2 regions of the Pseudoalteromonas sp. BZB3 genome follow, and region 1 is predicted to be linked to the other one. Evidence: predicted binding sites of a transcription regulator. Region 1 holds the regulator's gene; the other holds the start of a gene.
What was found. Region 1 encodes NrdR, which represses ribonucleotide reductase genes. Its sites were predicted from a motif close to AAACACNANATNTNGTGTTT; they were not measured.
Positions count from the first base shown of each region.

Region 2: a site for NrdR is predicted at 12,470-12,489, ahead of nrdA (class 1a ribonucleoside-diphosphate reductase subunit alpha). Genes of this name have one in related genera too.

Region 1 is NZ_JBECOS010000008.1:206,261-221,365, reverse strand. It holds gene ribBA (bifunctional 3,4-dihydroxy-2-butanone-4-phosphate synthase/GTP cyclohydrolase II) at 1-345, opposite strand, end outside; gene ABMY35_RS06710 (riboflavin synthase) at 369-1,025, opposite strand; gene ribD (bifunctional diaminohydroxyphosphoribosylaminopyrimidine deaminase/5-amino-6-(5-phosphoribosylamino)uracil reductase RibD) at 1,031-2,149, opposite strand; gene nrdR (transcriptional regulator NrdR) at 2,149-2,598, opposite strand; gene glyA (serine hydroxymethyltransferase) at 2,683-3,939, opposite strand; gene thrC (threonine synthase) at 4,193-5,476, opposite strand; gene thrB (homoserine kinase) at 5,480-6,418, opposite strand; gene thrA (bifunctional aspartate kinase/homoserine dehydrogenase I) at 6,428-8,842, opposite strand; gene ABMY35_RS06675 (response regulator) at 9,152-9,517, opposite strand; gene ABMY35_RS06670 (HAMP domain-containing sensor histidine kinase) at 9,742-11,505, shown strand; gene rdgC (recombination-associated protein RdgC) at 11,621-12,532, shown strand; gene ABMY35_RS06660 (iron-containing alcohol dehydrogenase) at 12,606-13,760, opposite strand; gene ABMY35_RS06655 (AraC family transcriptional regulator) at 13,924-14,799, shown strand; gene ABMY35_RS06650 (GNAT family N-acetyltransferase) at 14,796-15,105, opposite strand, start outside.
Region 2 is NZ_JBECOS010000015.1:40,091-55,195, forward strand. It holds gene ABMY35_RS17035 (S1-like domain-containing RNA-binding protein) at 1-278, shown strand, start outside; gene pyrF (orotidine-5'-phosphate decarboxylase) at 385-1,089, opposite strand; gene ABMY35_RS17045 (lipopolysaccharide assembly protein LapB) at 1,122-2,258, opposite strand; gene ABMY35_RS17050 (LapA family protein) at 2,258-2,524, opposite strand; gene ihfB (integration host factor subunit beta) at 2,539-2,829, opposite strand; gene rpsA (30S ribosomal protein S1) at 2,888-4,555, opposite strand; gene cmk ((d)CMP kinase) at 4,648-5,361, opposite strand; gene aroA (3-phosphoshikimate 1-carboxyvinyltransferase) at 5,516-6,796, opposite strand; gene serC (3-phosphoserine/phosphohydroxythreonine transaminase) at 6,796-7,875, opposite strand; gene gyrA (DNA gyrase subunit A) at 7,981-10,665, opposite strand; gene ubiG (bifunctional 2-polyprenyl-6-hydroxyphenol methylase/3-demethylubiquinol 3-O-methyltransferase UbiG) at 10,844-11,554, shown strand; gene ABMY35_RS17090 (HAD-IA family hydrolase) at 11,554-12,198, shown strand; gene nrdA (class 1a ribonucleoside-diphosphate reductase subunit alpha) at 12,556-14,841, shown strand; gene nrdB (class Ia ribonucleoside-diphosphate reductase subunit beta) at 14,902-15,105, shown strand, end outside.

The DNA.
Region 1 (15,105 bases):
ACCTTTAGCCACTGCTGCCTGTACTGTACGAGCACGATCAGCGGCAGAAATACCAGTAGTGACACCTTTTGCTGCTTCAATAGACATAGTGAAGTTAGTTGAGAATTGCGCGCCGTTATTTCTCACCATTAATGGTAAATCAATTTGCTGACAACGCTCTTGAGTCATGGTTAAACAAATTAAACCACGGCCGTGGGTTGCCATGAAGTTTATGGCGTCCGCTGAAATATGCTCGGCTGCGATGATTAAGTCACCTTCATTTTCTCGGTCTTCATCATCCATCAAGATAACCATTTTACCGGCTTTAATGTCTTCGATGATCTCTTGTGCGCTGTTCAAGTTCATAATTTACCTGTTTAATTAATTCGCTACTTAATAAAGCCTGCGTTTGCCAATAAGTTCATTGTGAGAGTAGAGCTTTGTGCAGGCTCTTGAGCTCCAAGTACTAAGCGTTCCAAATAACGTGCGATTTGATCCACTTCTAAGTTAATTTTACTGCCCACTTTAAATTCAGCAATGGTTGTCTCTTGTGCTGTATGCGGCACAATTGTCAGCTTAAACTGACAGTCTTTAATTTCATTTACAGTTAAGCTGATACCATCAATAGCTACTGAGCCTTTATATGGAATATATTTCATCAGCTCACTGGGCGCTTCTAACCAATATTCGGTTGCGCGGGCATTAGGTGAAATCGCCACGACTGTCGCAATGCCATCAATGTGGCCTGAGACTAAATGACCACCTAAACGAGAAATAGGCTGTAATGCTTTTTCTAAATTAACTGTTTGCCCTAGCTTATATTGAGCAAATTGCGTCAATTTCAAGGTCTCATTTGAAACATCGGCACGAAAACCATCAGAAAATTTTTCAACAACCGTTAAACACACACCATTTGTAGCAATGCTATCGCCTAACTGTACATCGCCCATGTCTAAATTTGGGCTACTTACACGAACCGTTAGGTCGCCTTGATTTTGTGTCAACTCAGTCAACTTACCGGTTGCTTCAATGATACCTGTAAACATAAAACTTAACCTTTTTGCGCTACTTTGCGTGCTGTTAAACGAATATCATCGCCAACTTGCTTAATATCGTGCCATTGTAGGCTCTGTACATCTGCTATCTGCGTCAACTCTGGCACGTTAAATAAACCTCGCGCATCTTGACCCATGATTTTAGGTGCTAAATAAAGAATATAATTATCGATAAGATTTAATTCGTGAAACTTACCCGCAAGCGTCGCGCCTGCTTCAACGAATACACTGTTGATACCATGTGCGGTTAATTGCTTTAACGCTTTTTTGATATCAACCTTACCATTAATAGAGTCAACCAACAGCTCTGTAACATGTTCTGGCCACTGGTGCGTTGTATCAGCTTTTGTTCTTAAAATTATAATAGGACTATTAATTGAGAATAATGCTAAATCTGGATACAAACGGTTTTGAGAATCGATGATCACTCGAATAGGCTGGCGAACTGACAACCCCTCAGCAAGCTTAAGCTGCTCTGCTGAAAGTCGTACATTCAATTTGGCATCATCAAACAGCACTGTATCGGCACCCGATAACACGGCGCAATGTTCAGCACGTAACAACTGTACATCTTGACGGGCTGCACTTGAGGTGATCCACTTACTCTCACCATTTTTTAATGCGGTTTTGCCATCTAGACTCGCAGCCAATTTACAACTTATATAAGGTAAGCCCGTTTCCATTCGAGTTAGAAAACCCGGGTTCAGTGCTCTTGCTTCTTGCTCAAATAAACCTGCTGCAGTCTCAATACCTGTTTCTTCTAACATACGTAAACCGCGACCTGCAACTTCTGGGTTAGGATCGACCATAGCGGCAACAACGCGGCTAACTCCAGCATCGATTAAACCTTTTGCGCAAGGCGGGGTTCTACCATAATGACTACATGGCTCCAAGGTAACGTAAGCCGTTGCGCCTCTTGCCTTGTCTCCAGCCATCTTTAATGCGTGAACTTCGGCATGACCTTCACCCGCTTTTTGGTGATAGCCCTGACCAACTATATCGCCGTCTTTTACGATGACACAGCCCACATTTGGGTTAGGTGAGGTGGTAAAACGGCCTTTTGCAGCAAGCGCGATGGCCTGCTGCATAAACTCTTTATCTTGCTCGCTGAACATCAATCTCCAAGCCTCGCGATTTCCTCGCCAAACTCTCTAATATCTTCAAATGAGCGGTATACGGAAGCAAAGCGGACATAGGCCACTTTATCGAGCTTTTTCAGCGCTTCCATAATGCATTCACCAATCATATGGCTTGCCACTTCACGCTCACCCGTAGCACGAATTTGCGATTTAATTTGATGTACGACTTCTTCAATTTGCTCTGTGCTAACCGGGCGTTTCTCTAACGCGCGGTGCAGACCATTTAGTAATTTGTCTTCATTGAATGGCTCTCGAGAACCATCTTGTTTAATTACCCGCGGCATGACTAATTCGGCACCTTCAAACGTCGTAAAGCGCTCATGACATAACACGCATTCTCTGCGGCGACGGACTTGATGGCCTGAGCCGACTAAACGGGAATCAATGACTTTTGTTTCTTTAGCGGTGCAAAATGGACAATGCATAGATAATCACTTGTGAAAAAAATATAAAAAAGGCCGCAAATGCGGCCTTAATCATAACAAAATTCTTTGATTTTGTGAGCGAAATTACGCGTAAACTGGTAATTTAGCGCAGATAGCTTTTACTTTCTCTTTTACTTCTGCTTGTACTGACTCATCGTTGATGTTGTCTAGTACGTCACAGATCCAACCTGCAAGCTCTGCTGACTCAGCTTCTTTGAAGCCACGACGCGTGATAGCTGGAGAACCAATACGAAGACCAGACGTTACAAACGGTGAGCGTGGGTCGTTTGGTACTGAGTTTTTGTTCACAGTGATGTTAGCACGACCAAGTGCCGCATCAGCATCTTTACCTGTGATGTCTTTGTCGATTAGGTCTAGTAGGAATAAGTGGTTGTCTGTTTTACCAGAAACAACTTTATAGCCACGCTCTTGAAGAACAGCAACCATTGCCTGTGCATTCTTAACAACTTGCTCTTGGTAAGTTTTGAACTCTGGCTGTAGTGCTTCTTTGAAGGCTACCGCTTTACCAGCGATAACGTGACATAGAGGACCACCTTGACCACCAGGGAATACTGCGCTGTTTAGCTTCTTGTAGATGTCTTCGTCATCACAAGCTGAGATAATAAGACCACCACGAGGACCCGCTAAAGTTTTGTGCGTCGTAGTCGTTACAACGTGTGCGTGAGGTACTGGGCTTGGGTAAACACCAGCAGCAACAAGACCTGCAACGTGTGCCATATCAACTAATAGGTAAGCACCTACTTTGTCAGCGATTTCACGGAATTTAGCCCAGTCAACGATACCTGAGTATGCTGAGAAACCACCGATGATCATTTTTGGCTTGTGCTCAAGTGCTAAAGCTTCAACCTGTGCGTAATCGATCTCACCTGTTTCTTCGTTTAGACCGTACTGGATAGCGTTGTACGTTTTACCAGAGAAGTTTACGTGAGAACCGTGTGTTAAATGACCACCGTGCGCAAGGCTCATACCTAATACAGTGTCGTGTGGCTGAAGAAGCGCTTGGAATACTGCCGCGTTTGCTTGTGAACCAGCGTGTGGTTGTACGTTTGCATAAGTAGAACCGAAAAGCTCGTTGGCACGGTCAATAGCCAGTTGCTCAACAACGTCAACGTGCTCACAACCACCGTAGTAACGCTTACCTGGGTAACCTTCAGCATATTTGTTAGTTAATTGAGAACCCTGAGCTTCTAAAACACGTGGGCTACAGTAGTTTTCAGAAGCGATAAGCTCGATGTGCTCTTCTTGACGAGTCGTTTCAAGTGCAATCGCATTTGCTAATTCAGGATCAAAATCTGCAATGTTCATGTTACGTTCTAACATGGGGTCTCCTAGGTACACGTTTAGGGTAGTAAAAGCTGTATTGTACGCAGTTATGCGTCCGATGCCTATAATTTCGGCTTGAGCATATTTAAACAGGGATTGAATTTATTTCACAGTGTTTATGTAATGATATTTTTTTATTTAAACATTAAAAAAACAAATGGATAAGAAGGGAATAAATAAGTGTTATTTATATAGGGTGAGTTTGGCAAACTTTTTAAGTCTACAAAGGCTCACCCTTGGCGATTAATAATTACAGTAATTTAGCAAAAACAGCCGCTTTCAATTGCATATAATCAGCTTGCATTGGCTCCGCTAAACACTTTTTATCTAAGGCATCTTGCAACACGCTAGGCATTGCAATCTCTTGCTCAAGCACCTCTTCTACCGAAGATTTAAACTTAGCAGGGTGCGCCGTAGCCAAACAGATCCCCACAGCATCTTCAGCTTTATCTAAAGTCAGACCTTCAAGTGCAATGGCGGTATGCGGCTCCATCACGTAACCCGCTGCAGCAATCTCTTTCATTACCGCTTGCGTGCGACTTTCTGAGACACTTCTTGAATAAAACTCATGTTTATCGAAATCACCGCGTTCCAACATAGTCTCAACGCGAGGCCAGTTATTAGGTTTACTCACATCCATTGCATTTGATAACGACTCTAATGTGGCATTTGGCGACCACTCACCTGATGCCATGTAACGTGGTACAGTGTCATTTTGATTCGTGGTTGCAGACAAGTTTGCAATAGGTAAACCCAGCGCTGCGGCTATCATAGCTGCACACACATTTCCAAAATTACCACTTGGTACAGAAACATGCACTTTACCCCTTTGCTCTGCAGGTAATTGCGCAACGGCTTCAAAGTAATAACATACTTGCGCAACTAGACGGCTGATATTGATAGAGTTGGCAGAATTTAAGCCCAGCTTTTCTTTCATTTCATCATCTAAAAACGCCTGTTTAACCAATGCTTGGCAATCATCGAAGCTGCCTTCTACTGCGTAACAATGAATATTTCCACCTAACGTCGTGAAGAGCTTTTGTTGAGCGAGCGAGATCTTGCCTTCTGGATAAAGTATAACTACATCAACATTTGGCTTGTTATAGAAAGCATGTGCTACCGCTGCACCTGTATCACCGCTGGTCGCAGTTAAAATTGTGACACGCTCACCTTGATTAAATAAACCAATACATTCAGCCATAAAACGGCCGCCAAAATCTTTAAACGCCAACGTTGGCCCATGGAATAATTCTAAGCAATATTGCTTGTCACCAATTTGCTTAAGCGGCGCCTGAAAATTAAAAGCACGCTCAACCATCTCGGCTAACGTATCTTTTGGCAACTCATCACCAATTAAGTGACTCAATACTTCCACGCTTCTTTCAACAAATGGCTTTTCAAGTAAAGCATCGATATTTTCTAATTTGCTCAGTTGCTCTGGAAAAAATACACCTTGATTACGGCCAAGGCCTGTTTTAACTGCCGTAGTGAAAGACACTTGCTGCGTGGCATCTTTTAAGTTTACAAGTTGCATTGATTATTCTCCTTGTGAAATGGCACGCGTGCCTTGTTGGTCTAGCTTACAAATATGACTAAAACCGTGTTCATTAATATAGTGTTCGTTTAGCCAAGCTTGGCACTGCTCTGCCGCTTGCTTTGTTTTACAAATCGTAAAGAGTGTAGGGCCAGCACCTGAAATACTCACAAGCTCAGCACCAAGTTCAGGTAACGCTGTTTTAGCTTGTGCAAACCCAGCTATTAAAGAGCATCGATACGGCTCTGCCATCTCATCTTTCATCAGAGAGAGCGCTAAATCGAATTGCTCAGTTTGCATCAGAAGGCAAAAGCTCGACAAACGCTGCGCAAATTCAATAGTTTCTGAGCTGCTTCTTTGCTTTGGCAGTACTGCACGTGCTTTTGCTGTATTTAGCGCAAAGCCCGGGTATGCCGCGACATAGTACCACTCAGAGTTAACAGGCACAGATAAGGCTTTGTTAGGCACAAGATCAGCGGTCAATTGTAAACCACCTAAATAACAAGGTGTGATGTTGTCATAGTGACGAGCGCCGCTCACCTTAGCTTCAAAATCTGCCATTAATTCAATCAGCTCGACTTGACTAAGATTCGTTTTTGCAAACTCATTCAAAGCAGCAAAAGTTGCCACTACAGAGCAGGCGCTCGAGCCTAGACCTGAACCAATTGGTAACCGCTTCTCAAGCTCAAGATAGACCGCCGGCATACTAGGTGCCACATGTTCACGAAAGTGAACTAAGCACTGATAGGCCAAGTTTTCGTGGGCCTCTCCCGGTAATTTATCGGCATAAGGACCAGAGCAAATAAACGTGTCTTGCTCTGCCGCTTTAACATTCACCACATCACCCAGTAGCTCACCATTTATAGGCGCAAGCGCAGCACCTAATGAATCAAAGCCAACACAAAAGTTGCCGATAGACGCTGGTGCATAAAAACTAATCATAACGACTCCTTAACGCGACTGTGTTTTTAAAATGTCAGCAAAGACACCTGCCGATGTCACTTCCGCACCCGCACCATAACCGCGAATAACAAATGGGCGTGGTTGATAGTATTGGCTTAAAATTGCCAAAGCATTTTCACCATCACGGATATCATAAAGTGCATGCTGCTTATCAACCGCTTCTATACCTACTTTGCATTTACCGTTTTCGATGCTGCCGACATAGCGCAACACCTTGCCTTCACTCGCGGCACTTTGAATTTTGTCAGCAAATGACGCATCAAGTTCAGGTAGCTTAGCCATAAACTCATCAACACTTGTACCTGGCGCAAATGACTCAGGAACAACCGCTTCAACTTCAATATCTGACAACTCTAATTCAAGGCCTGATTCACGAGCGATGATCAAAAGCTTACGCGCAACATCAGTACCCGATAAATCATCACGGGGATCGGGTTCTGTAAAGCCATTCGCTTTCGCTTTTGCAGTCGCTTCTGACAAACTTAAGCCATCTTCAAGTACACCGAACATGTATGAGAGTGAACCAGAAAGGATACCGTTAAATGACAATAACTCGTCGCCGGCACCAAAAAGTAGCTGCAAGTTGTCTAACACCGGTAGACCTGCACCTACGTTTGTTTCATATAAGAATTTGCGCTGGCGTTTTTGCGCAGCACTTTTTAAAGACTGGTAGTAGTCAAAACTGCCCGTATTGGCTTTTTTATTTGCAGCAACCACATGGAAGCCCGCATCTAAAAAGTTATAGTATTGATCTGCTAGTTGTTGTGACGAGCTACAATCCACCAGCACAGGGTTTATAAGGTGATTTTCTCTAACAAACTGCTCTACCTTAGCCAATTCGAAACCTGATGTTTGTTGTTTTAACTGAGCTTGCCATGCATCAAATGCGATGCCGTTTGCATCAAGTAAAAGCTTCCGTGAATTAGCCACACCATAAAGGTTAAGCTTTATATTGCGCTTTGCCAGCCAATCTTGTTGTTTTTCAAGTTGCTTAACCAGTTCTTGACCGACTAAACCACAGCCTAATAAAAACACATCAATTGAAGGCACATGAGTGAAGAAATTTTCGTGACAGACTTTCACTGCGTCATTGCACAGTGCACCATCGACCACCGCAGAAATCGCACTTTCAGTAGAGTCTTGAGCAATCGCTACGATATTAACTTGCGCTTGTGCCAGAGAATCAAAGAACTTAGCTGCAAGTCCTTTATGTGCTTTCATGTTATCACCTACCAAAGTCACGATGGCAAGTTCACGCTGCACTTGTACAGGCTCAATTAATCCAGCTTGCGACTCAAGTTCAAATGCTTGCTCTAGGGCACTTAAAGCTAAATTTAAATCTTCTTCATGCACACAGAAACTGATGCTGAACTCGCACGATGACTGCGTGATCAAAACAATAGAAACATTATCATTGGCAAGCGCACTAAAAACACGTGCAGCCATACCAACTTTGCCTTTCATGCCGGGGCCTGACACCGTCAACATCGCCAAATTCTCTAGCGATGAAATGGCTTTAACAGTTTCGTCGCTCTGGCATTCATTTGAGATCACAGAACCTGGCACATCAGGATTATGGGTATTTTTAATTTCACATGGCACGCCAACTTTCGCGCACGGTAAGATCGTTTTTGGATGCAAAACTTTAGCGCCAAAATATGACAGCTCCATCGCCTCTTTATAAGATAAGCTATCTACCTTGCTGGCTTTTTTAATAAAACGCGGATCGGCATTATAAACGCCATCAACATCTGTCCAAATCTGGCACACTTCGGCTTTTAAACAAGCAGCAGCTACTGCAGCAGAATAATCTGAGCCGTTGCGACCAAGAGTTGTTAGTTCACCTTGGTTATTAACCCCAGTAAACCCCGGCATAATATAAAAGTCTGCTGATTGCGATTTTAGAACTTCAGCAAAGCGCTGTTCACTCGCGACTAAGTTGACCTCAGCATCAAGATACCCGCCCTGAGTCTCGATACATTCCGTTGCTTCTAGGTATGTAGCCCTATGACCTAGCATGGCAACCATAAGTGCAACACTCACTCGCTCTCCAAAACTGATCACAAAGGCATTAACTTGCTCAGGGCAGTGCTTAAGTAATTTAACCCCAGCTAGCTTATCACTAAGCTCAGCAAAGCTTGGCCAATGAGCGACAACTGAGTCTAACTGCTCGACTTCACGCTTCAAACTGTCTGCGCGATTTAGCAAAACCTGCCACTGAGCACTGTAATCAGCACCTTGCTCAGCAAGCTTGGCTAACTCAACAAGTTGGTCTGTCATACCACCAGGGGCTGAAAGAGCAACCAAAGCTTGCTCGCCTGCTTGAGACTCGATCAATTGCTTGACCCGTTTGAGACAATCAAAGTCGGCGAGCGAAGAGCCGCCAAATTTTAAAACTCGCATAATTTTTCCTCATTCCAAAAACGAAAAAAGGCCTGTGTTCGTAGTGAACACAGGCCTTTTTCTAATGCGCAACGACCTATGCCACTATCCAGTTAGGATGGTGGTTGTAATAATGGTCGTAATTAAATTCATTGTTTTCATAATTATTAGACTGCCCGAAAATCAGACACCATGCAACCGTCTTTTTATGAAATTATTATGCAAAAAACTCAAGTTTGATTTAAAGAAAGGAAAAATTAGACCTTAGTATAACTTTATAAGTTAAATAGAGAAAACTAGGAAGTAAAAAGGCTAGCCTAAAAAACCTAGCTACCTAAGGCCATAAGTATGCAAAACGTCTAATAAAACATCAGATTTAACGGGCTTTTCGATAAAAGAGATTGCACCAAGTTGCTCCACTCGCGCTTTCATTTCTGGTTGAATATCCGCAGATATGACTACAACAAAAGTTTCGATAACTTGAGATTTCACGGCTTGTAATACACCTACACCATCTAATTCTGGCATGGTTAAATCAAGGCAAAGTAAATCAACCTGGTGATTATTTAAAACCTCTAACGCTTCTACACCATTTTTCGCTTGCAAGATTGTTGCATCAAACGCTGATGACAAGCAGCGAATCACTTGTTTTCTGGCAACCACAGAATCATCACAGACCAAAATAGTAAAGCTCATCTTTTAAACTCATTCACTCGAAATTAACCTACTACTAGCACCTTATTTAAAATGCCTTATAACATATTCATCTTAAAGCACTAAATAAGTTCGATATAATATCTAACCAAACAAAGGCAATGTAAACAATAATGCCAGATAAATATTTATTTTTACGCCTTTATTAGCTAAGTTTAACTACAGACGTATCGCTTTAAACGAAATCAGGGAGCCTAGCTTCATTCATGCTGCAAAAAAGCCTATCCAAAAAGCTACTTACGAATGTGCTATCGGTTTACTTTTTGTTAACTTTCCTTGTCACATGTGGTCAGGTTGTTACTGAGTATATAAATACTAAAAACTATATTCAGAATGAGCTAACCATGTTGCAAAAGACCTTTAGCCGTAGTTTAACGCGTGCTATTTGGGAATTAAACACCAAGCAAACGGTTACCACCGCAGAGGGCTTGTTAGCAATCCCTATGATTGAAGGCATTATCGTACGTGACGACAGTGGTGAGATTATCTCTCAACTGGGTCGTTCTCTAGATATTCATGAGTTATACAGCCAACAACTCGTTCAAGAAGAAGCCATCATTGAAGATACGCCCTCAGGACTGTTTGGTTATACTTTTCCCTTAATTTTTGAGTTTTCTGGTCGAGCTACACAAGTTGGTGATGTCACACTCTTCTCAAGCCGAGAAGTTGTACTCAGCCGCATTATGCTATCGATTTACTTCTTGCTTGGTAATGCAGTCGTTAAAACTACTTTCTTAATCATCTTATTCTTAATCGCGTTTAGAAAATTACTGACCGAGCCACTTACTGACTTAACTGAACAGATAGAAGCATTTGAATTAAACGACGACATTGACGGCCAACGCATTGACATTGGTACAACGGAACGCAATGAGTTAAAAGTCATGGAGGAAGCATTCAATAAACTGATAGACAAAGTCAGTGACTATCGAAATCAACTTGATGACACGCAAAAAGAATTATTAATCAGTAACGAAAAGTTAGATCAACATAATTTACAACTAGAACAAGAAGTCGCTCGAAAAACCTCTAACCTCAGCCAGGCTATGATGGATTTGCAGCAGCAAAAATACGAGCTTGAAAAACAAAAGCTCACGCTCACAGAAGAAATCGACTTACGTCGTCAAACTGAGCAAGAGTTGCTAACCAAGCAAAAAGAACTTGAGCGTTACTTAGATGAATTAAACATGGCCCAAGAACGTCTTGTTGGCTCTGAAAAAATGGCCGCACTTGGTGGTTTAGTTGCTGGTATTACGCACGATATTAACACACCTGTTGGTATCGGTGTTACAGCAACCTCATTTTTGCAAGAACGGTTAGAACAAATTGAAGCCGCTTATAAAGACAAAACACTTTCTCCAAAAGCACTTGAAGAGTTTATTAACGACGCTAAGCAAAGCACCAGCTTACTGACTACCAATTTAGATAGAGCCTCTGAACTAGTCGCGAGCTTCAAGCAGATTGCAGTAGACCAAGCAAGTGAGGCTGTGCGTAATATTAATTTGAAGCAATATCTTGCTGAGGTTATTCGCTCGTTGCACCCTAAATTAAAGAAAACCAAGCATGCGATTAATGTTGAATGTCCTGAAGACCTACAATTGAACTTGCCTGCGGGTGCAATTAGCCAGATTTTTACCAACTTGATTATGAACTCTCTTATTCATGGTTTTGAAGGTATTGATCAGGGTGAGATTAATATTGAAATTAAAAATGATAACGACGATGTGGTTATTCATTACAAGGACAATGGTCGTGGTGTCAGCCAGACTCAACTAGAAAAGTTGTTCGACCCTTTCTTTACCACTAAGCGTGATCAAGGTGGCAGTGGCTTAGGCACACACATCACCTTAAATTTAGTTAAACAGACCTTAAACGGTGAAATCGAAGTGAGTAGCGAAGAAGGTAAAGGTTTAAGCTATATGATCCGATTCCCGAAAACACTGCAACAGCCAACTAATATGTTCGATTAAAATACAGCTTTATTTAATTGAGTTAAGCCCTGATTATTCGGGGCTTAATTTTATCCCCCAAGCAAAATAAATATTGCTATCATAACCAACATTAAAATCAGTGGATAATAACAATATGTGGTTCAGCAACCTGATCTGTTACAGATTCAAACAAGACGTTTCATATAACCAAGAAGACTTTGAACAAGCCTTAGAGCAAGACGTATTCCGCCCTTGTGGCAGTCAAGAAATGAATACCTTTGGCTGGACTAAAGCATTTGGTAAACACGGGCAAACTTTATCGCACTTCTCTGAAAAAAGCATTTTAGTGTGTGCAAAACGTGAAGAGAAGGTGCTTCCAGCTTCAGTTATCAACGACATGTTAGCTGAAAAAATTGAATTAATTGAGCGTGAAGAAAACCGCCCTGTTAAGAAAAAAGAAAAAGATGAGCTTAAAGAGAACATCTTAAGCACATTGCTTCCTCAAGCGTTTAAAAAATCGAGCCTACAATTTGCTTTTATTGATCAAGTAAATGGCTGGGTTATTGTAAACAGTGCAAGCTTTAATAAGGCCGAAGAGTTACTCGCACTACTAAGAAAGTCATTAGGCACACTGCCTGTGGTACCTGCGTTTGCTAACTATGATTTAGATGTGTTTTTAACTGACTGGTTAACTCACTTTAATGCCCCAGACGGTTTCGCGATTGGCTCAGATGCAGAACTTCAAGAGCCTGACGATAACGGTGCGCAAGTTAAATTGAAGCAACATGATTTAGCCAGCGATGAAATTAAAACTCACTTAGAAAATGGTAAGCGTGTTACTAAACTTGCGCTTGATTGGCGTGAACGTGTGAAGTTTATTTTACAAAATGACGGAACATTAAAACGCTTAAGCTATGCCGATGCGCTAAAAGAGCAAAATGCCGATATTCCAAAAGAAGACATGGCCATTAAGTTAGATGCCGATTTCATCTTAATCACAGAAGAAATTAAAGAGTTAATTGAAGAGCTTACTGCAGGGTTAGGCGATAAAGAAGATTTAGCTTAATCTTTTATTCAAATTACAAAATGAATACTTAAACGAGAAAGGAGCCAAACGGCTCCTTTTTTATAAAATAAATTTACTTCGCTGCTAACAGTATCTCTTTAACGACATCTAACGTTAGATCACCAGTTTCACTTAATTGAGTTAATCCCATTTTTTCCATATTAGCTACTACCGTATCAATGCCTTCATCATCAATACCGTAGTGAGACAGTGCAGTCACAATATCTAACGAGTTGAAGAAAGCTTCTGTCTTATCTATCGCCTGATTAATTTTCTCGTCTTCAGTGCCGTCTTTGATGTCCCAAACACGCTCAGCAAATTGTACTAGCTTGTCATGTTTTTGCGCTTTACGTGCTCTTAATAAGCTTGGAAGAACAATGGCAAGTGTACGACCATGTGCAATACCGAACATCGCGGTCAACTCATGACCAATCATGTGAGTTGACCAATCTTGCGGTACACCAACACCGATAATACCATTCAGAGCAGATGTAGCTGACCACATAAAGTTCTTACGAGCCGCTAAATCATCACTTTGATAAGTCATCGGGCCATCTTCAATTAAGGTTTTTAAAATCCCCTCAGAGAACCTATCTTGCACTTTTGCGCCGACAGGCTGAGTCAGGTACTGCTCAACTACGTGCACAAATGCATCTGCTACGCCATTCGCCACCTGCTCTCTTGGTAAAGAGAAAGTAAAGTCTGGATCTAGCACTGAAAACTGTGGATACACTAGTGGCGATGTAATTGGGTATTTTTGCTCATTGTAGGTCACCACAGAAAATGCATTCATTTCAGAACCTGTCGCAGGCAAAGTCGCAATACAACCAAGTGGCACCGCTTTTTCAACTGGCACAGGATTAAAGCCGTGGAACAATAATGTATGATGATCTTTATCAGCATTCGCTGCTAAGGCGATGAATTTTGTGCCATCCATCACTGAGCCACCACCAACAGCCAGTAAAAAGTCGATGTTGTTCTCTTTCACCACTTTTACCGCTTTCATTAAAGTCTTAAATTGTGGGTTTGGCTCAATACCACCAAACTCTGTTACTTCGCGTTCACCTAAATTACTGACCACTTTTTCTAGGGTGCCAAAGCGCTTAACACTACCACCACCATATAAAACAAGTACTTTTGCCGATGCTGGGATAAGTTTATCTAGTTCACCCAGTCTATCTTGACCAAATACGATTCGAGTCGGATTGTAAAAATCAAAGTTTTGCATAATGTGCCCCTAAGTGTTTTGTTAAGTACAGAATAGCAACTCACAGCTTTATTAAAATGACTTAAACCATCAATTTCATGCCTAAAACTCTCACCCATAAGAAAACAACTCAAAAACGCTTTTATCCTTGATATACTTACTCCATGACATAATTTGGTGACGAATGATGCAATCACTCATTAAACAACTCGAACTATTAGCGCCCTCTGAAGGCTACAACCAGACATTTATTAACGGCGTTGGTATCTATAAGAGCAGTGAAAGCGCACAAAGAACGCCACTGTGTTACAGCCAAGGTATTATTTTCGTTCTGCAGGGGCAAAAACGGGTCTTTTTCGATGAGCGAATTTATACCTATAACCCAGATAATTATTTGGTACTCACCGTGCCTTTACCTGCAGAATGTGAAACACAGCTTACAAACAACAATCCTTTATTGTCATTAATCATCGACTTTGACATGTCTGTACTGGGGGAGTTAGTTAGGGTCTTTGATGAACATGGTAAGCTAAATGGCAGCGATAAAAAGAGCAATGCAAAAGGCCTATTTGTCAGTGAAAATACAGATGCCTTATCTTGCACGCTAACCCGATTAGTTGACTGTTTAGGATCAAAGTTACAATCTGACATTATTGGGAAAGGCTTGGTTCGAGAGGTTTTTTATCACGTATTACAAGGCCCACAAGCGTCGCCTTTATTTGATTTAGTTTCACATAATACGCATATGTCTAAAATGGAGCGTACGCTTAAACACCTGCATAATCACTATGATGACAAGCTAGATGTTGAACAACTCGCGAGTATGGCAAATATGAGCGCCTCTACGTTTCACCGTAACTTTAAACAAATAACCGCATCTTCCCCTATTCAATACGTAAAGAAGCTCAGATTATCTAAAGCGAGAGACTTATTACAAGATCAAGGGATCAAAGTAAAGCAAGCCGCTGCGCAAGTCGGTTATGAAAGCGCCACTCAGTTTAGTCGCGAATTTACCCGCTACTTTGGCATTTCACCGAGTGATTATGCCAAAGCAAATTAAAAATACTTTTCGAAGAATAGCAACTGATGCACTCCATGCTGACAGCGTTTAAATTCTTGATAGCCAAGTTTACTGTAGATGTGTTGCCCTCGCTCATTGAAGTCAAACACATCTAACCAAATACGCTGACAAGCGAAGTGCTCAAGGCAATATTGCTCCATAGCTCGAATAGCCAACTGCCCTATTCCAGCACCGCGATGACCTATCACTATGCGCCTAAACTCAATAGTGTTATTGGGCTCCAAAGCAAGAATAATAAAGCCCACCAAGCGTTCATTTTGAAGAACTGACAGGTATTGAATTGTG
Region 2 (15,105 bases), on a different contig from region 1:
AATTGAAAGGGTTTATCAAGCAAGTTAGAGAAGATGGCAAAATAGATGTCGTACTTGAAAAGCAAGGCGTTCAAAAGTTTAAGGATCTTGGTGAGCAGATTTTGTCTGAACTTAAAAACTCAGAGGGTTTTATTCCCCTTGGCGATAAATCAGATCCTGAAGAAATTAAGAAACGTTTTGGATCAAGTAAAGCAAACTTTAAAAAAGCCATCGGTGGCTTATTTAAACAAGGCTTAATTGATATCGAAGCCAAGTCTATTTCTTTGAAAAAACAGTAATACGAATTCGTAATAACACTTAATCATTTAGTTAAACGGATTGGTATAAACAAAAATTTTAAGAAAAAGGCAGCTTGCGCTGCCTTTTATCGTTTCGTCAGTCAATTTAAGCGTTAATTTCCAAATTAATGGCTTCTAACGCTTTAACAGGATCTTCGGCTTTAGTAATTGGTCTACCAATTACTAAATAATCACTTCCTGCTTCGACCGCTTTCTTTGGTGTCATAATGCGCTTTTGGTCGCCAACATCTGCGCCAACAGGACGAATGCCTGGTGTCACTAATTTGAAATCAACGCCTAATTCAGTTTTTAAACTTTCAGCTTCTTGAGCTGAACATACGACACCATCAAGACCAGCTTCTTTAGCAAGCTTGGCAAGGTATAAAACTTGCTCTTGTGGCGTTTTATCAACACCTAGACGTGAAAGTTGTGCCTGATCCATACTTGTTAGAACAGTCACCGCAATCAGTAATGGACCATTTTCATATTTAGCTAAGGCTTCTTTTGCCTTTTGCATCATTTCTAGACCACCACTTGCATGGACGTTAACCATCCACACACCTAGCTCAGCAGCGGCTGTTACAGCTTTAGCAACTGTATTAGGAATATCATGGAATTTTAGGTCTAAGAATACATCAAAACCTAAGTCAACTAATTGTTTAACAAACTGAGGGCCGAAATAGGTGAACATTTCTTTACCGACTTTAAGGCGACACGTTTGAGGAGAAAGTTGCTTAACAAAGTCTAATGCTGCTTGTTCATTATCGTAATCAAGCGCAATTAATACTTTTTTAGAATCGTGTTGAGACATAATAATCCTAATCGAATAAAGTTAAGTAAGCCTTAAAAACCATCAACACCTTTATTTGGTCGTATAGTTTCCCAATGCTTACAAGAAGGGCAAAGCCAATATAATTTATGGCTTGTAAAACCACAGTGACGACATTGATACTCTGGTTTAGTATTTATGTAGGATGTAACTAAATGATCTATCTCATTTAATACATCTTGTAGTTTGTGGTTTTTACTACTCAGCAGTTTTAACAAGTAACTAAAACCTCTAATTGATGGCTCACGTTTTAAACTATCAGTTAGAAATTCTATCGCTTCATTGGCTTTGTTTAATTCCAATAAAGATTGGCAATGTTTTATTTTTATCAGCATACCGCCCTTAGGCAATAATTCGCTGATCAGTTCATAAAACTGGGACTGTAAATTAAGTGCATTATAGCTATGCTCGAGCTGTTCCATATAGATTGGTGCTGTATCAGTAAAACTACAAATGAGTTTTCGCCAATAATATATACTCTTTACATAATCTTCATTGTTATAAGCATCAAAACCAAGTTCATACATAGGGCGAATAGTTTTATGATTAAGTGCAAACGTTTTTTCCATTAATTTAGGCGTTTGGTTAGATAATGCGGTTTCACAATAAAAGTTCGCGATTGCTGCACAATGGCTTCTTTTACTAAATAAGTCACTATGCGCTTCAAACATATTCACGCCTTTTTGCCATTCGCTCATTTGTGAATACAGATTAATAATTGGCTCTAGCGCTTGCGTGTTATTCGACTTGACTAGAATAATTAAGTGCTCTTCAGCGCTGTCTAATAAGCCAGCCATAATGTAATCTTGCGCGAGCTCAAGTCTGCAATCAGACATGATGCGTTCATCTAAGTTTGGCTGATTAAGAAGGAGTTCATGAATTTTGATTGCTCTATCTATTTCGCCTCGTTTGCGAAATAAGCTGGCTAAAGTTAGGTAATGCTCGACGGAGTCGGCAGAAACTTCAAGAAGTTGAATTAGGTGTTCAAGACCCTGATCTTCTTCACGGTCTAGTAAGAATTTTAGGCCTTTACTATATTCGGACGTTATTTTTCTGCTGTATTCATGAGCTTGATTCTTAGCACTATTCTTACCCATTACATAACCGTAAGCAGCAGCAACAGGAAGAAGTAAAAACAGCAGTTCTATCATTATTGAGTATTTATCTGATCAGCGTTTACTTTATCTTTTTTATTTAAACGGTAATTCTGCCATTTTAGTTTAGAAACCGAAGCAGTGCCGATTAAACAACCAATCAACAACCCAATAATAAATGTGATTGCTAGAATAGTGGCAAGAGGTAAAGTGCTACTCGCTAATATATAGTTTACTTGTACTTCTGAAGGGTTTTGTGAACCTATTACAAAAGCTAAAACTATTAGAACTAACAACAATCCTTTTTTGGCGATCTTTACCAACTGCTACCCTACCCTTAACCAGCAATACTTGCGTTTACTCTGTCTCTAAGCTCTTTACCAGGCTTAAAGTGTGGGACGTGTTTACCATCTAATTCGACTGTTTCACCAGTTTTAGGGTTACGACCTGTACGAGGGGCACGGTAATGTAGTGAAAAACTACCAAATCCACGAATTTCAATTCGTTCAGATTCTGCTAATGACCCTGCCATTTGTTCAAGAATCTCTTTAACGGCATTTTCAACGTCCTTGACTGGAATATGAATATGTTGTTCAGCTAACTGTTCTATCAATTCTGACTTTGTCATAATTTTTCCTCAAAATAAAAAGAAAGGGCAAAAGTGCCCTTTCTATCTGTACTCGAAATTAGTCTTTCTGAGCGTTTTTGAAAGCTGCAGCCATTGCATTTTCGAATGCTGGCTCTTCTTTCTTAAGCTTCTCAAGAACTTCTTTCTCTTCAGCTTCGAACATAGCTTTAACTGAAAGGCTGATAGTACGGTTCTTACGATCAACACCTACAAATTTAGCTTCAATTTCGTTGCCTGCAGAAACAACAGTAGTTGCATCTTCAACACGCTCTTGAGCGATGTCAGCTACACGGATGTAACCTTCAACACCTTCGATAAGCTCAACAGTTGCACCTTTCGCGTCAACTTCAGTCACTTTACCTTTAACAATAGCACCTTTTTTGTTTGCGTCTAGGTAGTTATTGAAAGGATCAGCTTCAATTTGCTTAACGCCTAGTGAGATACGCTCACGCTCTGGGTCAACTTGAAGTACGATTGCAGTGATTTCGTCGCCTTTCTTGTACTCACGTACCGCTTCTTCACCTGGAGTGTTCCAAGAGATGTCAGATAGGTGTACAAGACCGTCGATACCACCTTCAAGACCGATGAAGATACCGAAGTCAGTGATTGATTTGATCTTACCTGTAACTTGGTCGCCTTTGTTTTGAAGACGAGCAAATTCTTGCCATGGGTTAGCAATACACTGCTTAAGACCAAGAGAAATACGACGACGCTCTTCGTCGATTTCAAGAACCATAACTTCAACAGTGTCACCTAGTGAAACAACTTTTGAAGGGTGGATGTTTTTGTTAGTCCAATCCATTTCTGAAACGTGAACTAGACCTTCAACACCTTCTTCGATTTCAACGAAACAACCGTAGTCAGTTAGGTTAGTAACACGACCTGAAAGCTTAGCACCTTCAGGGTAACGGCCAGCGATAGCTGCCCATGGATCTTCGCCAAGCTGCTTAAGACCTAGAGAAACACGAGTCTTCTCTTTGTCAAACTTAAGTACTTTAACTGCGATTTCGTCACCAACGTTAACGATTTCACTTGGGTGCTTAACGCGCTTCCAAGCCATGTCAGTGATGTGTAGAAGACCATCAACACCACCAAGGTCTACGAATGCACCGTAGTCAGTAAGGTTCTTAACGATACCTTTAACTTCTTGACCTTCAACAAGGTTAGCAAGTAGTTCATCACGCTCTTGTGAGTTTTCAGACTCGATAACTGCACGACGAGAAACAACAACGTTGTTACGCTTCTGATCAAGCTTGATTACTTTGAACTCTAACTCTTTACCTTCAAGGTGAGTTGTGTCACGTACTGGACGAACATCAACAAGTGAACCAGGTAGGAATGCACGGATTGAATCAACTTCAACAGTGAAACCGCCTTTAACTTTACCGTTGATGATACCAGTAACAGTCTCTTGCTCTTCACATGCTTTTTCAAGACGGATCCAAGCTTCGTGACGCTTAGCTTTCTCACGAGAAAGGATAGTTTCACCGAAACCATCTTCGATAGCATCTAGTGCTACGTCTACTTCATCACCAACAGCAACTTCTAGTTCACCAGCAGCATTTTTGAATTGCTCAGCAGGGATTGCACTTTCAGATTTAAGGCCAGCGTCAACAAGAACGATGTTGTTCTCGATTGAGATAACAGTACCCTTAACGATTGAACCTTGTTCTGCTTCAAAACCCTTTAGGCTTTCTTCAAATAACTGCGCAAAATTTTCTGACATTATACGTCTCTAAATATTTAATAATCCAATTGGCAACCATGCCGCATGGGGTAGTTTAACAAGCACCGACTTCCTGTCAGTACATTAAAAATCTATGCTATAAGAGATTGTTTTAACTTACCATTAATGACGGCTTGTTCAAGAATGTTTTGAACTTCATTGAACACTTGTTCAGCGTTTAATGTTGTCGTATCAATTACAATGGCGTCTTCAGCAGGCACTAGCGGCGCTACTTTTCGATTCATATCTCTGTCATCTCTCGCTTGAATATCAGCAAGAAGACCACTTAGTGTAACATTTAACCCACGACCATTCAACTCGTCAAAACGACGTTGAGCACGCTCTTCAGCGCTTGCTGTAAGGTAAATCTTAACTTCTGCATTTGGAAATACAACTGTGCCCATATCACGACCATCTGCAATCAAACCTGCTTCGGTTCTAAATGCGCGCTGGCGACGCAACAAAGCTTCACGAACTCGTGGTAACGCAGCAACTTTTGATGCAGCAGCGCCCACTTCTTCATTTCGGATCGTTAAACTAACGTCTTCGCCTTCTAAGATCACTTTACATGATTTGGTTTCACGGTCTATTGGAAATTGCACATCAAGATTAGCAGCAAGAGGCACTAATGCTTCTTCGTTGTCTAATTCTATGTGGTGATGAATTGCAGCAAGGGCTAAAACACGGTAAATAGCTCCACTATCTAGCACTTCCCAATTCAATTTTTCAGCTAGTAAACGACAAACAGTTCCTTTACCTGAACCACTTGGACCGTCAACGGTGATAACTGGCATTGCAGCCTGCATTTAAACCTCCTGAAATGCTCACCAAAAAATTCCGCGGCATTATACATCATGTTTTATGAATAGATCCTGTTTTAGCTGTAACTTTTTGTTAAATAATATAATTGAGGTACAGGGTTATAATGTTATAACCCTGCTTTTTCAAGATCTTGGGAGATTAATGAGAGCTCAATGAAGCAAGTACATCAAAGTATGTTGGGAAGGTTTTAGCCGTACATTTTGGATCATTAATGATTACTTCTTGGCCGCCCACTGCGACCATTGAAAAACACATGGCAATTCGATGATCATCATAAGTATCAACATCAACTAAATTCAATGTTTCAGGTGGTGTAACTTCAATAAAGTCATTACCTTCAACAACTTCAGCACCTAATTTTTTTAATTCAGTTGCCATCGCATGTAGACGATCTGTTTCTTTTACACGCCAGTTGTATATATCTCTAATAGCCGTTTTGCCTTTAGCAAACAGTGCCACTGTCGCTAATGTCATAGCAGCATCAGGAATTGCATTGGCATTGATATCAACGCCATTTAACTCGCCTTTACGTACAACAAGCTTTTCATCATACCAATCGATCTTCGCGCCAACTTGCTCCATAACTTTTGCAAAAACAATATCGCCCTGTACACTTGCCTTGCCGACGCCATTGATTTCTATTTCACCACCATTGATGGCTGCAGCTGCAATAAAGTAAGACGCAGATGATGCATCTCCTTCTACCATAATGCTATTTGGTGACTGATAGTCTTGACCAGCTTTAACAACAAAATGCTGATAGTTGTCATTTTCTACTTGCACACCAAATTTTGCCATCACACCAATTGTAATATCGATATAAGGTTTCGAAACTAATTCACCAATGATCTTGATATTTAAATCGCCATCGAATAGAGGAGCAGCCATTAAAATCGCTGTCAAAAATTGACTTGAAATACTGCCATCAATTTCTACATATCCACCTACTAGCTTTTTACCAAGGATTTTTAATGGTGGATAATCTTTATTTTTAAGGTAAGTAATATCTGCATCAATAGAATCTAATGCATCAACTAAATGACCTATCGGGCGCTCTTCCATTCTAGGCTCGCCAATAAGCTCATAATTGCCTTCAATAGCGGCTAAAACAGCTGTCAAAGGGCGATATGCAGTACCAGCATTACCTAAAAATAGTGGTTCATTTGGCGTTTTGAATTTACCTGAAACACCATGAACAGTAGCGATGGTCTTGTCTTCGTTAAGCTCCACCTTAACACCTAACTGCCCAAGCGCTTTTAGCATGTGCCTGATGTCATCGCTATCAAGCAAGTTAGTGACTTTCGTCACACCATCAGCAAGTGCTGCAAGCAGCAAGATTCGGTTTGATAGGCTTTTTGAGCCAGGTAAGGTAACTGAACCACTTACCTTTTTAATTGGCTTTAAGGTAAGTTGTTCCATTAACTATTTTCCTGTGCAAATTTATCCATAAACGCGACTAAAGCTTCTATACCTTCTACTGGCATAGCGTTATAAATACTTGCACGCATACCACCAACAAATCTATGACCTTCAAGTGCAAGTAACCCTGCGGCTTCGGCTTCAGATAAAAACTTATCGTTTAAAGTGTCATCTTTAAGCCAAAATGGGACATTCATCAGTGAGCGACAATGTTTAGCAACTTTATTAGAATAGAAGTCTGAGCTATCAATATAGTCATATAGGATCGCTGCTTTCTTCTTATTGTGCGCTTCCATTGCTTTAACACCACCGATTGACTCTAGATATTGAAATACTTCATTTGCTAAATACCATGCAAAAGTTGGCGGCGTGTTATACATACTGCCTTGTTTTGCTTCAATCGCATAATCAAGGATAGCTGGACGAGGTAAACCTTCTCGCTCTAACAAGGTTTTACGCACGATAACAATACATAAGCCTGAAGGGCCGATATTTTTCTGAGCACCCGCATAAATTAAATCAAAATCATCTACATTGATTTCACGTGACAAGATCATTGAAGACATATCTGCCACGATGGGTGCATCGTGCTTAGGCACATCGTATATCTCAATACCATCGATTGTTTCGTTAGGACAATAATGAATAAACGACGCTTTTTCAGGTAACTTCCACTGTGCAACAGGCTGAATATCGAATTGACCATCAACATCTGTACGAATATTAATGCCTTCTACTTCGGTGAACTTAGCGCCTTCTGTCGTCGCGCCACTAGACCAAATACCATTCTCAACATACACACCAGGTGCATCATCTAAGTGAAGGTTTAAAGGCACTGCAGCAAATTGGCCACGGCCACCGCCATGCATAAATAAAACTTCAAATTCATGTGAAATGTTCATTAAACGACGAAGGCTTGCTTCGCACTCTTTTACCATTTCTAGGTAAGGCTGAGCTCTGTGGCTCACTTCCATGACAGATACACCTAGGTTCTGCCAATTTAAAAATTCTTGTTGTGCTTTTTTCATTACTTCTGGTGGCAACATTGCCGGACCAGCACAAAAGTTATATACCGTCATTTCCTCATTCCTAAACTGTATATTTGTGAACGCATTGAGTTATCGTTATAAATAACTTCACGCTTTTTAGAGTTAAAAAAAGCGGCCGAAGCCGCTTTTTAAGATTTATTCACTTGGAGTTTCTTCACTACTCTCTTGTGTACCTTCTGGGTTATCTTGCACTACTGCTTCAGAACCGTCTTCAGGTAATTCATCAACTTCGATTTCCTCGATACGTTGTAAACCAACTACTTGTTCTTCGTCAATAGTTCTTATCAAAATAACACCTTGTGTGTTACGGCCAACAGTAGAAACTTCGTTGACACGGGTACGTACAAGCGTGCCGCGGTTTGAGATAATCATGATTTCATGGTTATCTTCAACTTGCACAGCACCGACTACGTTACCGTTACGCTCCGATACCTTAATTGATACAACACCTTGTGTTGCACGGCTCTTCGCTGGGTAGTCTTCTAGAGGTGTACGTTTACCATAACCATTCTCAGTAACGGTCAAGATTGCACCGTCATTCTTAGGCACGATCAGCGATACAACTTTGACACCCTCAGGCATCTTAATACCACGCACACCAGTAGCTGTACGGCCCATAGGACGTAAAGCAAGCATTTCTTCACCAGTCTCAGGATCTATTTTAACTTCACCTGTTTCTGAATCACGAAGCTTTTCGTTGAATCGCACTACCTTACCGTGATCTGTGAATAGCATAATGTCGTTACTGCCATCTGTGATATCAGCACCGATTAGGCTGTCACCTTCATTAAGGTTAATTGCAATAATACCGCTTGCACGTTGACGGCTATACGCTGTTAAAGGTGTCTTTTTAACAGTACCGTTTGCCGTTGCCATTAATACATACTTATCATCTTCATATTCACGAACCGGTAAAATGGTTGTGATACGTTCATCCGCTTCTAGTGGCAACAAGTTAACAATTGGCTTACCGCGTGCCTGACGTGATGCCAGTGGTAATTGGTACACTTTCAACCAGTACATTCTACCGGCTGTTGAGAAACACAAAATGGTGTCGTGTGTATTTGCAACTAACAAGCGCTCGATGAAGTCTTCATCTTTCATCTTAGTTGCAGCTTTACCTTTACCACCACGGCGCTGTGCTTCGTAATCAGATAATGGCTGATACTTTACATAGCCTTCGTGAGAAAGTGTTACAACAACATCTTCTTCGTTGATCAGATCTTCAAGGCTAATATCGTGAGCAGCAGCACTGATCTCAGTACGACGTTCATCACCATATTGCTCTTTGATTTCAACTAATTCATCACGGATAACTTCCATTAATCTTTCTGGTGAAGAAAGGATATAAAGAAGTTCAGCAATTAGGTCTAGTAGCTCTTGATATTCACCAAGGATCTTCTCATGTTCAAGACCTGTTAGCTTGTGTAAGCGTAAGTCAAGAATAGCTTGAGCTTGTTGCTCAGATAAATAGTACTGGCCGTCACGGATACCTAGTTCAGCTGCTAACCAATCCGGACGTGCTACATTGTCTTCACCTGCTTTTTCAAGCATAGCTTTAACAGTGCCTAACTCCCAAGGACGAGAAACAAGCGCTTGTTTCGCTTCCGATGGCGTTGGAGACTTTCGAATTAACTCAATAATTGGGTCGATATTCGCAAGTGCAATTGCGAGACCTTCAAGTGTATGCGCTCGATCACGCGCTTTGCGTAAATCGAATACCGTACGACGAGTAACAACTTCACGTCGGTGGATAATAAACGCATCAAGCATTTCTTTTAAGTTGAAACACTTAGGTTGGTTATTATCAAGTGCAACCATATTCATACCAAATACAGTTTGCATTTGTGTCTGTGCGTAAAGGTTATTTAATAGCACTTCACCCACTTCACCACGCTTAACCTCAATAACGATACGCATACCGTCTTTGTCAGACTCGTCACGAAGCGCACTAATGCCCTCGATTTTCTTATCTTTTACAAGCTCAGCGATTTTTTCGATTAAGCGCGCTTTGTTAACTTGATAAGGAATTTCATGAACGATGATCGTTTCACGACCAGTTTTTTCATCCACTTCAATTTCAGCACGTGCACGAATGTAAATCTTACCACGACCCGTTTTGTATGCTTGTTCGATGCCCTTCTTGCCGTTAATAATCGCGGCAGTTGGGAAATCTGGGCCTGGGATATATTCGATTAACTCTTCAATCGTTAAATCAGGGTTTTGAATAAGCGCTAAACAGCCATTGATCACCTCAGTTAAGTTATGAGGTGGAATGTTTGTTGCCATACCTACAGCAATACCTGAAGAACCATTTACTAATAAGTTAGGCACTTTGGTTGGTAGTACATCAGGGATTTGCTCTGTACCATCGTAGTTAGGTACATAGTCAACGGTTTCTTTTTCTAGATCAGCAAGTAGTTCATGCGACATTTTCGCCATACGTACTTCGGTATAACGCATCGCAGCAGCTGAGTCACCGTCAACAGAGCCGAAGTTACCTTGACCGTCAACCAGCATATAACGTAGAGAGAAAGGCTGAGCCATACGAACAATCGTGTCGTATACAGCACTGTCACCATGCGGGTGGTATTTACCGATAACATCACCGACAACACGAGCCGACTTCTTATAAGGCTTATTCCAGTCGTTACGAAGCTCATTCATGGCAAATAATACACGACGGTGAACAGGCTTTAGACCATCACGTACGTCTGGTAATGCACGACCTACGATTACACTCATCGCGTAATCTAGGTATGAATTTTTTAACTCGTCTTCGATATTGACTGGGAGGATTTCATTGGCGAGATCAGTCATTGATTGCACTTTCCTTCAGAGTCTATCTCCATTAGCACTATCAAGTGCCCTAGAGATTAAGTTATTATTAATATCAACGCCCATGCTAACACAGATTTATAATTATTACAGGCGCAAAATCCGTGTGATTTTGAAATAATCCAATTTAAATGCGCTCAGATTCACGAGGAAGTTTTTTATGACCGAGCATCAGAATGTAGATCCACAAGAAATTGCGAAATTTGAGAGCATCGCAGAAAGGTGGTGGGATACAGAAGGAGAATTTAAACCCCTTCATGATATTAATCCGTTACGTCTCGATTTTATTAATGACAAATCTAATGGTTTATTTGATAAACAAGTTGTCGATATCGGCTGTGGTGGCGGTATTTTAACTGAAAGCATGGCGAAACTGGGTGCCAAAGCGACCGGTATAGACTTAGGCCAAGAGCCACTCAATGTTGCCAAACTGCATGCTTTAGAAGTGGGTGTAAAAGTTGACTATATAAAAGTACCCGCTGAGGAATTTGCAGCAAACAATACTGAGCAATTTGATGTAGTAACGTGTATGGAAATGCTTGAGCACGTCCCAGATCCAGAATCTATTATCCAAGCTGCTGCACAAATGGCAAGGCCTGGCGCAAGTGTGTTCTTTTCTACGCTAAACAAAACGATTAAAGCGTATTTACTTGCAATCGTCGGTGCAGAAAAAATTCTAAAAATGGTACCTGAGGGTACACATGAGCACGATAAGTTTATTCGCCCTTCTGTTTTAATCGGCTGGGCTGAAAAAGCTGGTCTTAAAGTTCGCGCCAGTGCGGGGATCAATTACAACCCAATCAATAAAACATTCACCTTGACTGATGATGTCAGTGTGAATTACTTACTACATTTCGAGAAACTTGATTAATGAAGGCTGTCATATTCGATTTAGATGGCACCCTACTCGACACCACTGACGACTTGGGGGCGGCTTTAAACCATGTTCTCGAAATAAATGGGCTTGCTGCTGTTTCTCGAGAAGTATATAGCCCTGCTATTTCTGATGGCGTAAAAGCACTCTTAGATGTTGGCTTTGGTAGTCGGCTCGCTGAATTTAATTTAGCTCGCTTAAGACAAGATGTACTTGATCATTATGAAGCCAATATTGCTGTGCATACGGATTGCTTTGACGGTGTACCAAAATTAATCCAATCTTTAATTAATGCTGGTATAAAAGTCGCAATCATGACAAATAAGCCCACATTCCTGACTTTACCTCTTGTTGGACAAATTTCAGCACTTAAAGAAATTGAAGTTATTGTTTGTGGAGACACATTAGATGAAGCTAAGCCCTCACCTAAACCATTATTATATGCAGCGGAACAATTAGGCATTAGTTCATCCGATTGTCTTTATGTCGGTGATGCACAACGAGATATTCAAGCAGCAAAAGCGGCTGGTATGACTTCTGCTTGTGCTTTATGGGGATACATACCAAGCCTTGAAGATGCGTATAGTTGGCAAGCAGATCTAAATTTAACTAGCCCCCTTTTAGTGTTAGACCATATCTAGTGCTCATATTTACGCCAAAACACTACATCTAGTGTTTTGGCTCTTTCATCACCACAAGCTGCTCATTAAGAAAACACAATAAATATTTTTTTATTTTCTTTAAAAATCGCATCATTTTTATTGATTTCCTTCTGAGGTTACTTGCGTCAAACCTCAAAAGGTTAATAGTTACTAACACTTTTTATTTATCCCAAACTTATCCACATTTGTGCATTTACCTTGCTATTGCAAATTAAATTGAACCCCACTATCTTGTGATCCCAATCAGAAGAACCACCATATATAGTGGTCAAAACCTGAGCTTTTTTTCGCCAATTATTTTTAAAATATTCAATCCGAAGGATTACAGGCACAGCTATGAACCAACAGTTATCTGTCAGTAAAAGAAACGGCCGCAAAGAGCCGCTCGATCTCGATAAAATTCACCGCGTCATTACTTGGGCTGCAGAAGGCTTAGATAATGTTTCAGTTTCTCAGGTTGAATTAAAGTCACACATTCAATTTTATGATGGGATCCGTACTGAAGATATTCATGAAACTATCATTAAAGCTGCTGCTGATTTGATCGATAAAGACTCTCCGGATTACCAGTATCTTGCTGCACGTTTAGCTATTTTCCACTTACGTAAAAAAGCATATGGCCAATTTGAGCCACCACGTTTATACGACCACATTACAAAGCTGGTAGAACAAAAGCGTTATGATCAACACCTTCTGATTGATTATACCGAGCAAGAAATTGATGAACTTGATAACTACTTAGACCATAGCCGCGACTTAAACTTTAGCTATGCAGCGGTGAAGCAGTTAGAAGGTAAGTACCTTGTACAAAACCGTGTAACTGGCGAAATCTATGAAAGTGCTCAGTTTTTATACATTCTTGTTGCTGCAAGTTTATTCTCTGATTACCCGAAAGAAACTCGCCTTGATTACATCAAACGTTTCTATGATGCGGTTTCTTTATTTAAAATTTCATTACCGACACCTATCATGGCAGGTGTTCGTACACCAACACGACAATTCAGCTCTTGTGTATTAATTGAAACGGGTGATAGCTTAGATTCAATCAATGCGACTTCATCAGCAATCGTTAAATATGTCAGCCAACGTGCTGGTATTGGTATTAATGCGGGTCGTATTCGCGCGTTAGGCAGCCCAATTCGTAACGGTGAAGCTTATCACACAGGTTGTATTCCGTTTTATAAGCACTTCCAAACGGCTGTTAAAAGCTGTTCTCAAGGTGGTGTACGCGGTGGTGCAGCTACCCTATTCTACCCGCTTTGGCATTTAGAAGTAGAAAACCTACTGGTACTTAAAAACAACCGTGGTGTTGAAGAAAACCGTGTTCGTCACCTAGATTACGGTGTGCAATTCAACAAAACAATGTACGCTCGCCTTATCAAAGACGACTACATTACGCTGTTCAGCCCGTCTGATGTGCCGGGTCTTTACGATGCATTCTTCGAAGATCAAGAAGAGTTCGAGCGATTATATACACAGTACGAGCAAGATGATTCTATTCGTAAAAAGCGCATTAAAGCGATTGAGCTATTCTCTATGTTTGCGCAAGAACGTGCGAGTACAGGCCGCGTTTACTTACAAAACGTTGACCACTGTAATACGCATAGCCCATTTGATTCAAAGGTTGCACCTATCCGTCAGTCTAACTTATGTCTTGAAATTGCGCTGCCGACAAAGCCGCTTTCACACATTAATGACCCAGAAGGTGAAATCGCGCTGTGTACGCTATCAGCATTTAACCTTGGTGCAATCGACTCTCTAGATGAACTTGAAGAATTAGCTGAGCTTGCTGTTCGTGCACTTGATAATTTATTAGATTTCCAAGACTACCCGGTTCCTGCTGCACACACAGCAACCATGGGTCGTCGTACGCTAGGTATTGGTGTAATTAACTATGCTTATTACCTTGCGAAAAATGGCGTTAAATACTCTGATGGCAGTGCGAATAACCTAACACACCGCACATTCGAAGCGATCCAATACTATCTAATGAAAGCTTCAAATGAGCTTGCTAAAGAGCGTGGTACATGTCCTAAGTTCAATGAGACAACGTATTCAAAAGGTATTATGCCGATTGATACTTACAAGCGTGATCTAGATAACATTTGTAACGAAGCGCTTCACCTTGATTGGGATTCGCTACGCGCAAGCATTCAAGAGCACGGTATGCGTAACTCGACAGTATCTGCACTGATGCCATCAGAGACTTCATCACAGATATCAAATGCGACAAATGGTATTGAGCCTCCTCGCGGCCATATCAGTGTTAAAGCAAGTAAAGATGGTATATTGAAGCAAGTAGTGCCTGAATATGAAAAGCTAAAAGAACAATATGAGCTACTTTGGGACATCCCTTCGAATGACGGTTATCTTGGTCTTGTAGGTATCATGCAGAAGTTTATTGACCAAACTATTTCTGCTAACACGAATTATGATCCAACTCGCTTTGAAGGTGGTAAAGTACCAATGAAGTTGCTTCTTAAAGACCTGCTTACTGCATATAAGTTAGGTGTTAAGACACTTTATTATCACAATACACGTGATGGTGCGTCAGACTCTCAAGACGAATTAAAACCAGAAATTGAAGATGATGGCTGCGAAGGCGGCGCGTGTAAAATTTAATTAAGACGTGAGTAAGCAGTGTTCTTACTCACTTTTTTGCGTTATCGAGTATTATTAAATATGTCTTATTCTACATTTAGCAGAAATCATAACGACCAGTTAAAAGAGCCAATGTTTTTTGGTCAAACTGTAAACGTGTCACGTTATGACCAGCAGAAATACCCTATTTTTGAAAAGTTAATTGAAAAGCAGCTTTCGTTTTTCTGGCGTCCAGAAGAAGTTGATGTGTCTAAGGACCGCTTAGATTTCCAAGCGTTGCCTGAA